One region of the Pseudomonas syringae pv. tomato str. DC3000 genome, then DNA from elsewhere that is predicted to be linked to it. Evidence: predicted binding sites of a transcription regulator. Region 1 holds the regulator's gene; each other region holds the start of a gene.
What was found. The regulator sigma-54, encoded in region 1, starts transcription at its own class of promoters, with help from an activator protein. The targets are predictions, from matches to a motif close to ANTGGCATNNANNTTGCTNT.
Positions count from the first base shown of each region.

Region 2: the regulator sigma-54 is predicted to act here: its motif matches at 1,942-1,961, upstream of flgB (flagellar basal body rod protein FlgB).
Region 3: the regulator sigma-54 is predicted to act here: its motif matches at 1,773-1,792, upstream of PSPTO_RS04895 (pilin).

Region 1 is NC_004578.1:5,015,282-5,019,624, reverse strand. It holds gene rapZ (RNase adapter RapZ) at 1-41, opposite strand, end outside; gene ptsN (PTS IIA-like nitrogen regulatory protein PtsN) at 44-508, opposite strand; gene raiA (ribosome hibernation-promoting factor, HPF/YfiA family) at 520-828, opposite strand; gene PSPTO_RS23070 (RNA polymerase factor sigma-54) at 903-2,396, opposite strand; gene lptB (LPS export ABC transporter ATP-binding protein) at 2,579-3,304, opposite strand; gene lptA (lipopolysaccharide transport periplasmic protein LptA) at 3,305-3,853, opposite strand; gene lptC (LPS export ABC transporter periplasmic protein LptC) at 3,840-4,343, opposite strand, start outside.
Region 2 is NC_004578.1:2,111,524-2,115,866, reverse strand. It holds gene flgE (flagellar hook protein FlgE) at 1-315, opposite strand, end outside; gene flgD (flagellar hook assembly protein FlgD) at 341-1,030, opposite strand; gene flgC (flagellar basal body rod protein FlgC) at 1,046-1,486, opposite strand; gene flgB (flagellar basal body rod protein FlgB) at 1,490-1,897, opposite strand; gene PSPTO_RS10045 (DUF1348 family protein) at 2,172-2,645, opposite strand; gene cynS (cyanase) at 2,656-3,123, opposite strand; gene PSPTO_RS10035 (IS1182-like element ISPsy6 family transposase) at 3,300-4,343, opposite strand, start outside.
Region 3 is NC_004578.1:1,005,370-1,009,712, forward strand. It holds gene pilB (type IV-A pilus assembly ATPase PilB) at 1-1,612, opposite strand, end outside; gene PSPTO_RS04895 (pilin) at 1,837-2,265, shown strand; gene PSPTO_RS04900 (winged helix-turn-helix transcriptional regulator) at 2,461-2,829, opposite strand; gene gstA (glutathione transferase GstA) at 2,987-3,607, shown strand; gene PSPTO_RS04910 (DUF433 domain-containing protein) at 3,953-4,343, shown strand, end outside.

The DNA of each region.
Region 1 (4,343 bases):
TTGCCTGAGCCGGAGCGGCCGCTGACGATGATCATGCGCATGGTCAGTGGCCGTTCTGCACGTCCAGCACCACTTGATAAAGCGCTTCACCGCTTTTGGCACTGCGTAGGCGTTCACGCACATCGGCGCGGTCAAGCATGCTGGCGATCTGGCGCAGCAGCTCCAGGTGTGCATCGGTGGCGGCTTGCGGGACCAGCAACACGAAAAGCAGGTCCACTGGTGCGCCATCGATAGCATCGAAGTCGATAGGGTTGGCGAGGTGAATGACCGCACTGACGGGTTCGTCACAGCCGGGGAGGCGGCAATGAGGGATGGCAATACCGTTGCCGAAACCGGTCGATCCCAGCTTTTCGCGGGCAACGAGGCTTGTAAACACCGTGTCCGAATCCATGCCCTGTACTTCACGACCGATCAGGTTGGCGATTTCTTCGAGTACACGCTTTTTGCTGCCTCCCGGCACGTTCACGAGCGAACGGCCGGGGGTCAGGATATTTTCAATTAGGATCATTTAAATGGGCGTTAGCGAGCGGCCGCACCTTTGAGGATGCTTTGCTGCTTTTCCTTATGCTTGAGCAATTGTCTGTCGAGCTTGTCAGTGAGCAGGTCGATGGCAGCATACATGTCGTCATGTTCAGCATTGGCAACTACCTCCCCACCGTGGATATGCAGCGTGGCTTCGATCTTCTGCTTGAGCTTTTCGACCGCCATCGTGACCTGCACGTTTGTAATCTTGTCAAAGTGCCCCTCGAGCTTCTTGAGCTTGAGCTCAACGTATTCGCGAAGGGGTTTGGTCACTTCCAGTTGGTGTCCACTGATGTTGACTTGCATACAGTTTTCTCCTTTGCCAGTGCATAAGAGGCAGGCGTGGTGCCTGCCGCTGGGACGCTTTGGCTCGGCCTGCATCACATCAATCGCTTACGCTCACTGGAAGGCGCTATCCCGAGTGACTCGCGGTACTTGGCGACTGTGCGACGGGCTACTTGAATGCCTTGTGCCTCCAGTAAACCAGCGATCTTGCTATCACTCAACGGCTTTTTCTGATTTTCCGCAGCCACCAGTTTTTTGATGATTGCGCGAATTGCCGTGGACGAGCATTCGCCGCCCTCGGAGGTGCTCACGTGGCTCGAGAAGAAGTATTTCAGCTCGTAAATACCGCGTGGGGTGTGCATGAATTTCTGCGTGGTCACCCGCGAGATCGTCGACTCGTGCATGCCTACCGCTTCGGCGATATCGTGCAGGACGAGCGGCTTCATGGCCTCGTCGCCGTACTCGAGGAAACCGCGCTGATGCTCTACGATCTGCGTGGCGACCTTCATCAGCGTTTCGTTGCGGCTCTGCAGGCTCTTGATGAACCAGCGGGCTTCCTGCAACTGGTTGCGCATGAAGGTGTTGTCGGCGCTGGTATCGGCGCGACGCACGAAGCCTGCGTATTGCGGGTTGACGCGCAGACGCGGTACCGACTCCTGATTGAGCTCGACCAGCCAGCGCTCGTTGTCCTTGCGCACGATCACATCAGGGATGACATATTCGGCTTCTGTGGATTCGATTTGCGAACCCGGGCGCGGGTTGAGGCTCTGGACCAGCTCGATGACCTGACGCAGCTCGTCTTCCTTGAGCTTCATGCGGCGCATCAACTGGCCATAGTCACGGCTGCCCAGCAGGTCGATATAGTCGGTGACCAGTCGCTGCGCTTCTGTCAGCCAAGGCGTCTTCGCCGGCAACTGGCGCAATTGCAGCAGCAGGCATTCACTGAGATTGCGCGCGCCGATGCCCGCAGGTTCAAACTGCTGGATGCGGTGCAGTACGGCTTCGATTTCGTCGAGTTCTATGTCCAGTTCCGGGTCGAAAGACTCGAGAATCTCTTCAAGCGTCTCGTCCAGATAGCCCTGATTGTTGATGCAGTCGATCAGCGTGACGGCGACCAGGCGATCCTTGTCGGACATCGGTGCGACGTTCAGTTGCCACAGCAGGTGGCTTTGCAGGCTTTCGCCGGCCGAAGTACGGGTGGTGAAGTCCCACTCGTCATCATCGTTGCTGGGCAGGCTGCTGGCGCTGGTCTGGTAGACATCTTCCCAGGCAGTATCGACCGGCAGTTCATTGGGAATGCGCTCGCTCCATTCGCCGTCCTCGAGGTTGTCCACGGTAGGCGCGGATTCCTGGTAGGTCGGTTCCTGAACGTCGGGGTTGGGCTTTTGTTCGATGTTGTCGGCAAGCGGGTCGGAGTTGTCGAAGTCGTCGCCTTCTTCCTGCCGTTCCAGCATAGGGTTTGACTCCAGCGCCTCCTGAATCTCCTGCTGGAGGTCCAGAGTGGAAAGCTGAAGTAAGCGGATTGCCTGTTGCAGCTGCGGTGTCATCGTCAGCTGCTGGCCCATTCTCAAGACTAGCGATGGTTTCATGGCAGGGGCTAAACACCTTATTCGCCGGCGCGCACGCGCCATCTACTACAGGCGCCGGGGCGCCAACTTAAGCAAATTATATGCCTGAAACCTGTGCCTTTGCCTAGAGTGGTATGACAAATAAAATATTGTCAACACACTGCATGGGCATCAATCGGCCGCGAAGCGCAAAGGGCAGCCGATTAAAGGCGGAATTCGTGACCGAGGTAGACCTCTTTCACCAGTTGATTCGCCAGAATGGTCTCGGAGTCGCCTTCTGCGATCAGTTGCCCATCGTTGACGATGTAGGCGGTTTCGCAGATGTCCAGCGTTTCACGGACGTTGTGGTCTGTGATCAGTACGCCGATACCCTTGGCCTTGAGATGGTGAATGATCTGCTTGATATCACCCACCGAAATCGGGTCGACGCCTGCGAACGGTTCGTCCAGCAGGATGAACTTGGGCGACGTGGCCAGCGCACGGGCAATCTCCACACGGCGACGCTCACCACCCGACAGGCTCATGCCCAGGTTGTCGCGAATGTGGGTGATGTGAAACTCCTGCAGGAGACTTTCCAGCTCCTTGCGGCGAGCCCCGGCGTCGAGTTCCTTGCGGGTTTCGAGAATCGCCATGATGTTGTCGGACACCGACAGCTTGCGGAAGATCGAGGCTTCCTGCGGCAGATAGCCAATACCGGCGCGTGCGCGGCCGTGCATGGGCTGGTGGCTGATGTCCAGATCGTCAATCAGCACGCGACCCTGATCAGCCTGGACCAGACCCACGATCATGTAGAAGCACGTGGTCTTGCCGGCGCCGTTGGGGCCCAGCAAGCCGACGATCTGGCCGCTGTCGATGGAGATACTCACATCGCGTACGACCTGTCGGCTCTTGTAGCTTTTAGCCAGATGCTGGGCTTTGAGCGTTGCCATTTACGGGGCCTTCTGCGGTTGATCGGTTTTCTTTTTCGGCTGGATGACCATGTCGATACGCGGACGTGGTGTGGTCACCTTGGCGCCGCCATTGGCCCGGCCGGCGCTGACGACCTGCCTGACGGTGTCATAGACGATTTTCTCGCCTTCTGACGTGTTGCCGTCATTGACGACCTTGGCCTTGTCGATCAGGACAATACGGTCCTGCCCGGCGTAATACTGAATGGTGATGGCGTATGCCTGCACGATCGGTTTGTCCACGGCAGGCTTCTGCTCGTAGTAGGCCAGGTTGCCGACCGAGGTAAACACATCGACTTCGCCCTGGGCATTACGAGTGATCGTCACGGTGTTGCCGGTGATTTTCATCGAGCCCTGGGTGATGATGACGTTACCTTTGTAGGTCGCCACGCCTTTCTTGTCATCGAGCTGAGCATCGTCAGACTGGATGTGGATCGGCTGATCACGGTCATTTGGCAGGGACCAGGCGCTCGCGCTTCCCAGTGCCGCGCTCAGGCCGAGCAATAAAGGAAGAGTTTTAACGAGCCTCATACTGTCCTCTTACGTTGGACAGCAGGTCCATCCTGCTGTCTTTCAAATACGCTTTCATTCCCTTGGCCGTAGTGACACCGCCCGCGCCGTCGATTCTAACGTCTTGGTCGGTCTGCGCATATTCCTTCTGCGGGAATACAGTCATGCGGCTGCTGGTAATGATAGTTGTGCGTTGTTTCTCATCGGTGCGTTCGACGCGAACATCGTCGATCAGCTCAACCTGGTCACCCGCAGACGAAACTTCGCCTCTTTTGCTTGTCACGTGCCAGGGGAACTCGCCGCCACGGTACATGTGCAGGTTGGGGGTGGTCAGCAGGCTCACGTCTGTGGCCATCACATGCTCTACCTTATCGGCAGTCATGTCGTACTGAAGTGTGCCGTCCGGCAGATACTGCACGCTGCGCGTGTTGATCGCATAGTAGTCGATGACCGTGTCGTCAACGGATGAAATGGGTCTATCCATAAAACTTTCCGGGCTGATGTTCCAATA
Region 2 (4,343 bases), 2.9 Mb from region 1:
GGCACGGGTGTACAGCTTCTCGCCGTTATTGCTGAGCATGAAGAAACCGTTGCCGTTGATGGCAAGGTCAAGGCTGTTGGCAGTGCCGGTTGTCAGGTTGCCCTGAGAAAACTGCTGAGAAACCGCTGCGGTCGATACACCGCTGCCCACGTTAGTTTGCCCGGACGTGCCGCGAATAGACTGGGCATACTGGTCGGCAAACTCCGCACGCGAAGACTTGAAGCCGGTCGTTGCAACGTTGGCAATGTTGTTGCCGGTAACGTCGAGACTTTTGTTTGCAGCATAGAGCCCACTAAGGCCGATATTGAAAGACATGTTTCACTCCTGCGCCTGGTAGGCTCTACAATCCGATGGTTTGAACTTTGGACAAGGCAACACTGCCGCTGGCCAGATTGAGCATTGTTTCTGCACCATTCACACCCAACGTGACGCTGTTGACCGTGGCAGGCAGGTAAGTCGAAAGCTGTGTGTTCTTGCCGTCAACCGAACCTTCAGCCTTGAAGGTGTAGTTGCCCGACGCAACCGCGGCACCGTCGCCGTCGGTACCGTCCCAGGCGAAGCTGATGGTGCCGGCTTTCTGCGCACCCAGTTCGACGGTGTCGACCAGGTTCGATTGCGCGTCATACACCTTCACACTCGTCGCCGAAGTGGCGCTCGGCAGGACAATCGAACCGGTCATGCCCTTGGTGGTATCCACGGTGGTGGAGCTCGAATCGATGATGACCGAGCGGCCGACCAGCGACGATGCCTGCAAGGCCTGCGACGATTGATAACTGGAGGCAATCGTGTCAACTGTCTTGGTCAGGTTCTGCATGCTTTCAAGGCTGCTGAACTGCGCCAATTGGGCCACGAACTGCGTGTTGTCCTGCGGGTCCAGCGGGTTCTGGTTCTTCATCTGGGTCACGAGCAACTGCAGGAACGCGTCTTTGCCCAGCGTGCCGGTAGAGTTCGTCGTGGTAGCAGTGGGGTTCTGCAACTTGTCCAGAAATGTCGATGAAACGGTGCTTGCTGAGGTGCTATCAACGGCCATAACGTTCGCCTTCTATCACTGACCGAGGGTCAGAACCTTCTGCATCATGGATTTAGCGGTGTTCATGATTTCAGCGTTGGTCTGGAAAGACCGGCTGGCAGAAATCATGTCGGCCATTTCTTCCACGACATTGACGTTGGGGTAATAGACATACCCGTCCTTGTCAGCGGAAGGATGATTGGGCTCGTAGCGCGCTTCGAGGTTGGAACTGTCTTCGATGATGCCGTTGACCTGAACGCCCTGACCCGCTTCGCCCTGATCCTGGAACAACGAACCGCCTGTGGACTGCTGACCCTGCATCACGGTGGCAAACACCGGGTGACGGGCGCGATAGGTCTGGTCCATGCTCGACGACACGGTCTCGGCGTTGGCGATGTTACTGGCCGTAGTGTTCAGACGCGTGGTCTGTGCACTCATGGCGCTACCGGCAATGTTGAACACATTGGCTAGTGACATGAATTATTCTCCGCGAAGGGCTGCAACCAGCCCTTTGAACTTGCTGTTGAGCAGTGTGAAGCTGGCCTGGAAGCCCATGGCGTTCTCGGTGTAGCTGGCCGTCTCGACCTGCGAGTCAACGGTGTTCTGGTCCAGCGAAGGTTGCGACGGCGTGCGGTACATCAGCGTGCCATCGTCATTCCCCATGCCCTCGGCTTCGATATGGCGGCTGTTGGTCTTGTTCAGCGCGAAATGACCGTTCTGGGCCTTGTCGTTTTCGGCAGCCAGCACCGAAGAGAACTCCAGATCGCGCGCCTTGAAGTTCGGGGTGTCGGCGTTGGAAATGTTGTTGGCCAACACCTCTGCACGCTGAGCCCGGAAGTTCAGAGCCTTTTCATGTATGCCTAATGCTTTATCGAAGCTGATGCTCATGTCGGGAAACCTTTGCCGGTTGACCTGATTCTGTTGTTACTGACAAAGCAATCGGCGTGCCATGTTTCAAAAGCCAATGATTGCGAGGGTTACAGACAGCGCAGAGGCGGCAATGCCAGAAAAGCGGCAAGGCATTTCCGCTGTGGAGAGGCAAAGCGGCAAGGTGGGTGCCGTTTTTTTGCCAGTATGGGTTTGCCGTGTGGCAGCGCCTTGAGTCGAACCCAATAAAAAAGAGACCCTGAGGTCTCTTCATATAAAAGGCGAGTAGCGATGATCAGAGCCCCAGCTCACTCAAGCCAGGATGATCATCTGGTCGCCGCCCCAGTGGCCAGCGGTATTTGCGCTCGGACTCGGCGATCGGCAAATCATTGATGCAGGCAAAGCGCCGTTGCATGAGGCCGTTCGCCGCGAACTCCCAGTTTTCATTACCATAGGAACGGAACCAGTTGCCCGAGTCATCGTGCCATTCATAGGCATACCGCACGGCAATGCGGTTATCGGTGAATGCCCAGAGCTCCTTGATCAATCGGTAATCCAGTTCCTTGCGCCACTTACGCTCGAGAAAAGCCTGCGCCTCATCGCGACCGTTGACGAATTCGCTGCGGTTACGCCAGTACGTGTCTTCGGTATAGGCCAGCGCAACTTTCGCCGCATCGCGCGAGTTCCAGCCATCTTCGGCGCCGCGGACTTTCTGGATAGCCGTCTCCAGCGTAAAGGGTGGCAGCGGGGGTCTTCCGTTGTCAGTCATAGCAGCGTCCTTAAAATGGTTTGTAGGGCAGGAATTTGCCATCCAGGGTTATTACCGCACGCTCTCCCCCTTCCGGGTCTTCGACTTTCCTGATGTCCAGCTTGAAGTTGATGGCACTGATGATGCCGTCGCCGAACTGTTCATGCACCAATGCCTTCAGCGTGGTGCCGTAAACCTGAACCATCTCGTGGAAGCGATAGATAGTCGGATCACTGGAAACGTCTTCCACATGACCGCGCAAGGGGATGGTTTGCAGCTCGACAACCGCGTCCCGGTCCAGCCCGAGACGCTCGGCGACCACCTCGGCAACTGCTTGCGGCAACGGATGCTGGCCGAGCAACGCCGCGGTGACATACACCACGCTCAGCCCCGTGTCTTCTGCGAGCGACGCCCAGGTCAGATTGTTTGCTGCTTTGGCCTGCAAGACGCGTTCGGTCAACTGCTGGCGTGGCGTACTGGATATATTGCTGTGCGGCATAACCAATCCTCTGACGGTTTGACTAAATGACACATCAGCAATACCACAACAGAACCCGAAATAAAAAAGAGACCCGAACAGACTGTGTGAAAACACACTGATGAAGGCCCAAGCAAACGCCCCGACTTGTTCGGGGCGTTTTGTTTTGTATTGGCAGCAGACGAAAAAATGACCGCTCAGCCCATCAAAGCCATCAGATGGCGCACACCGAGCACTTTAATCGCTCGTTTCAGGTTATAAGCATTCACCGCCAAGGCCATTTCAGCTTTTGTCCCCTCCAGTTGTCGCAGCAAGAAACGGCCATTACCAAATAGCCATTGCTTGAGGTTGCCGAAGGGGTGCTCAACGATGGATCTTCGGTTGGCCATCATCTCAGGATGCGCCTGCATTCTTTGCTCCATCCGCTCGAAAGCCTCTTCATGGGCATGTCGTGAGACATAACGGCGCTGGGCTCGAGTGCATTGCGTTTTCAGCGCGCAGTTGGCGCAGTCATCGACCTCAGCCTGATAGATCCGATCACCTTTGTTGTGCTGTTTTAGCGTTAACCATTTGCCTGCCGGACACTGGAAACGATCGTGTCCGGCCTCATAGATAAAGTCTTTTCGCTCAAAGAGCTGCTCTTCATGACTGCCAGGGTTTTTCGAACGATTGGGCGGTACATAGGCCGTAATCGAAGCATCCTCGCAGGCCTGAAACTGCTTGCCATTGGAGTAGCCGGCATCGGCAGTGACCGTCAGCTCATCTTGCTGTAACTCTGCTTTGGCGGCCTTGGCCATCGGCTCCAGTTGCTTTCGGTCATCGCCATCCTGGGTGACCTCATGATGCAAAATCAGGCAATGCTCGGCGTCCACGACGGTTTGCACGTTGTAGGCCACACGTGGCCCTTTGGCCGTGCGCATCATTCGGGCATCGCTTTCATGAGTGTTGAACTGCTCGATGCCCATCGAACGCATCAGTGCCTGGCAACTCTGATTATCCTGTTGTCGAGCCTCAAGCTGTGCCAGTGCTGCTTTGATTGCGCTGCGATCAATTGAATCTGTGGTTTCAGCCTTGTCGGCCTCATCCAGCTCGGCCAGATACTGAGCGATGCGCTTATCCAGTTTTTCTTCCTGGCGCTTGAGCTGCTTCAAATTCACATGACGCCGTGAGGAGGCGACCGCCTGAAACTTGCTGCCGTCGATGGCCACCAATTCACCGGCGATCAAGCCTGCTGTGCGACA
Region 3 (4,343 bases), 2.4 Mb from region 1:
TGAAACCGTCCTTGCGCATCTGCCTGGAAATCTCCAGTGAATTACCCTCTTCCATGATGATGCGCTCCAGCTCTGCTGTTTTCTTGACGACTTCGTAGATACCGACCCTGCCTCTGTAACCGCCGTTGCAATGCTCGCAGCCCACCGGTCCATAGATCTTGAAAGTGCCAATCTTCGCTTCTGGAAAACCTTCCCGAATCAGTGTCTCGCGAGGAATATCGAGCTCTTTCTTGCAATGACTGCACAGCTTACGGGCGAGCCGTTGCGCAATAATCAGATTGATTGCTGTGGCAATGTTGAATGCGGCTACGCCCATATGATGCAGTCGCGTCAAGGTTTCTGCCGCGCTGTTGGTATGCAGGGTGGACAGCACCATGTGGCCAGTCTGTGACGCCTTGATGGCGATTTCGGCGGTTTCCAGGTCGCGAATCTCGCCGACCATGATCACGTCGGGATCTTGACGCAGGAAGGCGCGCAATGCCTGCGAAAAGTCCAATCCTTGGCGTGGGTTCACGTTGACCTGATTGATGCCTTCCAGGTTGATCTCTACCGGGTCTTCGGCTGTGGAAATGTTGATGTCCACGGTATTGAGTATGTTCAGACCGGTATACAGAGAAACGGTCTTGCCGGAACCCGTGGGGCCAGTCACAAGAATCATGCCCTGCGGCTGTTTCAGTGCCTCCAGATACAACGCTTTTTGCTCCGGCTCGTAGCCCAGAGCATCAATACCCATCTGCGCACTGGTCGGGTCGAGAATCCGCATCACGATCTTCTCGCCCCACAGGGTGGGCAAGGTGTTCATACGAAAATCGATGGCCTTTGTTTTGGACACCCGCAACTTGACCCGGCCGTCCTGCGGTTTGCGTCGCTCCGAAATGTCGAGGCTCGCCATGACTTTCAGGCGTGCAGCAATACGGTTTGCCAGATGAATCGGAGGCCTAGCAACCTCATGCAAAATGCCATCGGTACGCAAGCGCACGCGAAAGATCTTTTCGTAGGGCTCGAAGTGCAAGTCTGATGATCCTAACCGGATGGCATCCAACAGCATTTTGTTGACGAAACGTACCACCGGGGCATCGTCAGCGTCATTCTGCGTCGCGAGTGACGTTTCCTTGCCATCAGCCGGTTCGATATCCAGACCCAGATCGACATCTTCCAGGTTGCCCAGACCGCTGTCACTGTCAAAGAATCGATCTATCGCAGTGGTCAGCTTGTCATCTTCGACCAGAATTGCTTCGGTATTCAGGCCAGTGCTGAACTGTATGTCAGTGACCGCCTGATGGTTGGTCGGGTCCGAGATGCCTATAAACAGCTTGTTACCACGTCGCCACAGCGGCAGGGCGTGGTGTTGTCTGACCAGCTTCTCGCTGACCAGCCCCTTTGGCTGGCTTTCCTTGTCCAGGCTGGCGAGGTCCATGAACGGAACGCCGAACTGATCAGAAGCCAATTCCGCTAGCGTCAGGCTTTTGACCAGTTTGTTCTGAACCAGATAGCTCACCAACGAAATCTTGTCGCGGCGCGCCTGTTGATAAGCTTGCTGCGCAACAGGTTCAGTAAGGAGCTCGGCGAGGACCAATTGTTTGGCCAAGCCAGTGAGGACAGCATCAGTCATAAAACCACCAGACACGGACAATGGTTGGGTTATAGCGCAGTCGAGCGGTGCTGCCAAATGGCAGTGAGGAATGTGACAAAAATTGTCAGTTTCTGCAGATTTCTGAACGCATCGAACTTTGTGTGAAAGGTGTTCTGACGGATACGCGCCTTTTCGCTACGTTGGCACGACCTATGCTTCTATCCTTGCAGGGCACTACATAATTGACGCCTTGGAGAGTAAGAATGAATGCACAAAAAGGTTTTACACTGATTGAACTGATGATCGTAGTTGCGATTGTTGGTATCTTGGCGGCGGTAGCGATTCCGTCATATCAGAACTACGCAAAAAAAGCTGCGTATACCGAGGTTCTGGCTGCAATGGCCTCCGTCAAAACTGCTGTGGGTGTGTGCGCTGCTCAACAAGGTACCGTTGCTGACTGTGACACTGCAGCTAAAGTAGGTGTAACATTGCCTTCAGGTGCTACTACCGGAGCAGTCAATAAGATGGAAATAACTGCCACCAGCGCTGCTATTACTGCTACTCCGAACGCATTTAAAGGTATCCTGACTACCGATACCTGTAGTCTAACGCCTGCTATAGCAGCTGCTGGATCTCCGGTAACTTGGAGCTACACAGGTGCATGTGTAACCAATGGCTATGTTAAAAACTAAGTTTTGAATATCCAGCTTTGAGTTTCAGATGCATGTAAAATGCTATCTGTTGAGCGGACTTTTCTTAGTGTGGTATTCAAAAGCCCAATCTTAAACGGTTGGGCTTTTTATAAGACTTTACAGTTAATATGGAAGTGACAATTGTTTACATGCCTTGCCGCGTGACTGGAGCGCGCACTTGATAAGAGATCATCTCTACTTGCTTTCTCCTTCCCCCTTCAACCTCAACCGATACCCAATCTTCGCAATCTTCGCAATCGCCTCAATCGCCGGCAGCAACTCCAGCCCCAGCTCCGAAAGACTGTACTCCGCAGAAGGCGGCGAGGTCGCCAGCACCGTCCGAACCACCACACCTTTCTCTTCCATCTCTTTAAGCCGCACCGACAGCATCTTTGCCGAAATGCCGGGGATGTCGACGCGCAGTTCGCCGAATCGCCGAGGCCCACCACTCAAACTCCACAGCAGATTTGGAGTCCAGACGCCGCCCAGCAACCACATGCACGCCGCCACCGCGCACTCAGGCACGGGATGGTTGACTTTGCTTTTGCGCATTTTCAATGACATTACCGGGGTGTTCCTTTGTCGAATCGCGAGTTTCCAGCGCGTAACCAGGTTACAGAACGGTAACCGGAGAATGAGAGTAACCTTAAGTTACCAGCTATACAAAAGTTATCCGGGTGCTAGGATCGGGTCATTCTCAACCACCGGAAGAATCGTCCTTATGAAGCTCTATTACTCGCCTGGTTCCTGCTCGCTCGGCGCTCACATCGTGTTGCACGAAGCGGGTGTCGCTCACGAATTGGTCAAGGTGAACCTGCGCCAGCACACGCTTGAATCCGGCGAAGACTATTACGCGATCAACCCCAAAGGGACTGTTCCTGCGCTGGGGTTGGATGACGGTGCTGTTCTGACCGAAGGCGCTGCCGTGCTGCAATACCTGGGCGACCACTTCGTGCCAACGCTGGTGCCAGCCAATGGAACGCTGGCGCGTGCAAGGTTGCAGGAGATACTCAATTACCTGGCCGCTGAATATCACAAGGCATGGACACCGCTTTTTTATCTGGCAAAAGGAGCCGATGCCACCGACGCCCAGCGCCCGGTCATCGCCAAACAAACCTACCTGAATGGCCTGCTGGCGGATGGTCGTGATTACCTGTTGGGTAATGACTTCAGCGTTGCCGACACTTACTTGTTCGCGGTAACCCGCTGGTCTGTCAATTTTGGCATTTCGCTGGAAGCGCTGCCCGCTTTGCAAGCGTTCATGGCTCGAGTCGAAGCGCGTCCATCCGTCAAGGCGGTACTGAAAGCGGAAGGTTTACCCGAACTGTTCAATAAGGCCTGAGCCCGCTAAAAACCCAGGCCAGACTCACCTGTCGAAACGATAACGCCCCCGGTGGATGTGCTCCGCCGGGGGCGTTTTGATTCGATTGCTCGGTGTTATCGCGGTCGCATCGTAGGACGTTTCAGCTTTTACGTTAGGCCACTTCCTAATCCACTTTGGTGACCAAAACGCCCGTTGATTGATATCCGATTCGAGCCCAGAATCACCCACCTGATGACTCCACACATAAAGGGAGGGGCTATGAACACCACCGCATCACCCAGTCGCCTCCTCGGCGTTGGGCTGTACACCGCTTCGCAAGCGTCCTCATACACCGGCATTCCGGCAAAGGACATTCGTAGATGGATGTTTGGCTACAGCGCCTCAGGGGTTGAACATCCAGGCCTCTGGGCTCCGGAAATTGCATTTCTTGACGACAAGCTGCTCGGCTTCCACGACCTGCTGGAAATTCGCTTTGTCCATGCGTTTCGCCAGCATGGCGTCAGCTTGCAAGCGATCCGCAGCGCTTCGTTACAAGCCCGAGAGATGTTCGGCCAGCGCTATCCGTTTACGTGCAGACGCTTTCAAACCGACGGGCGGGATATATTTGCAACCGTTTTGGACGAAACCGGCGACGAGGCGCTGCTGGATCTGGTCAAGCGACAATATGCCTTCAAACAGGTCATCACCCCGTCGCTGTATGAGGGCATTGATTACGCTGGTGAAGAGTCGGCAAAACGTTGGTATCCGGTCAAGC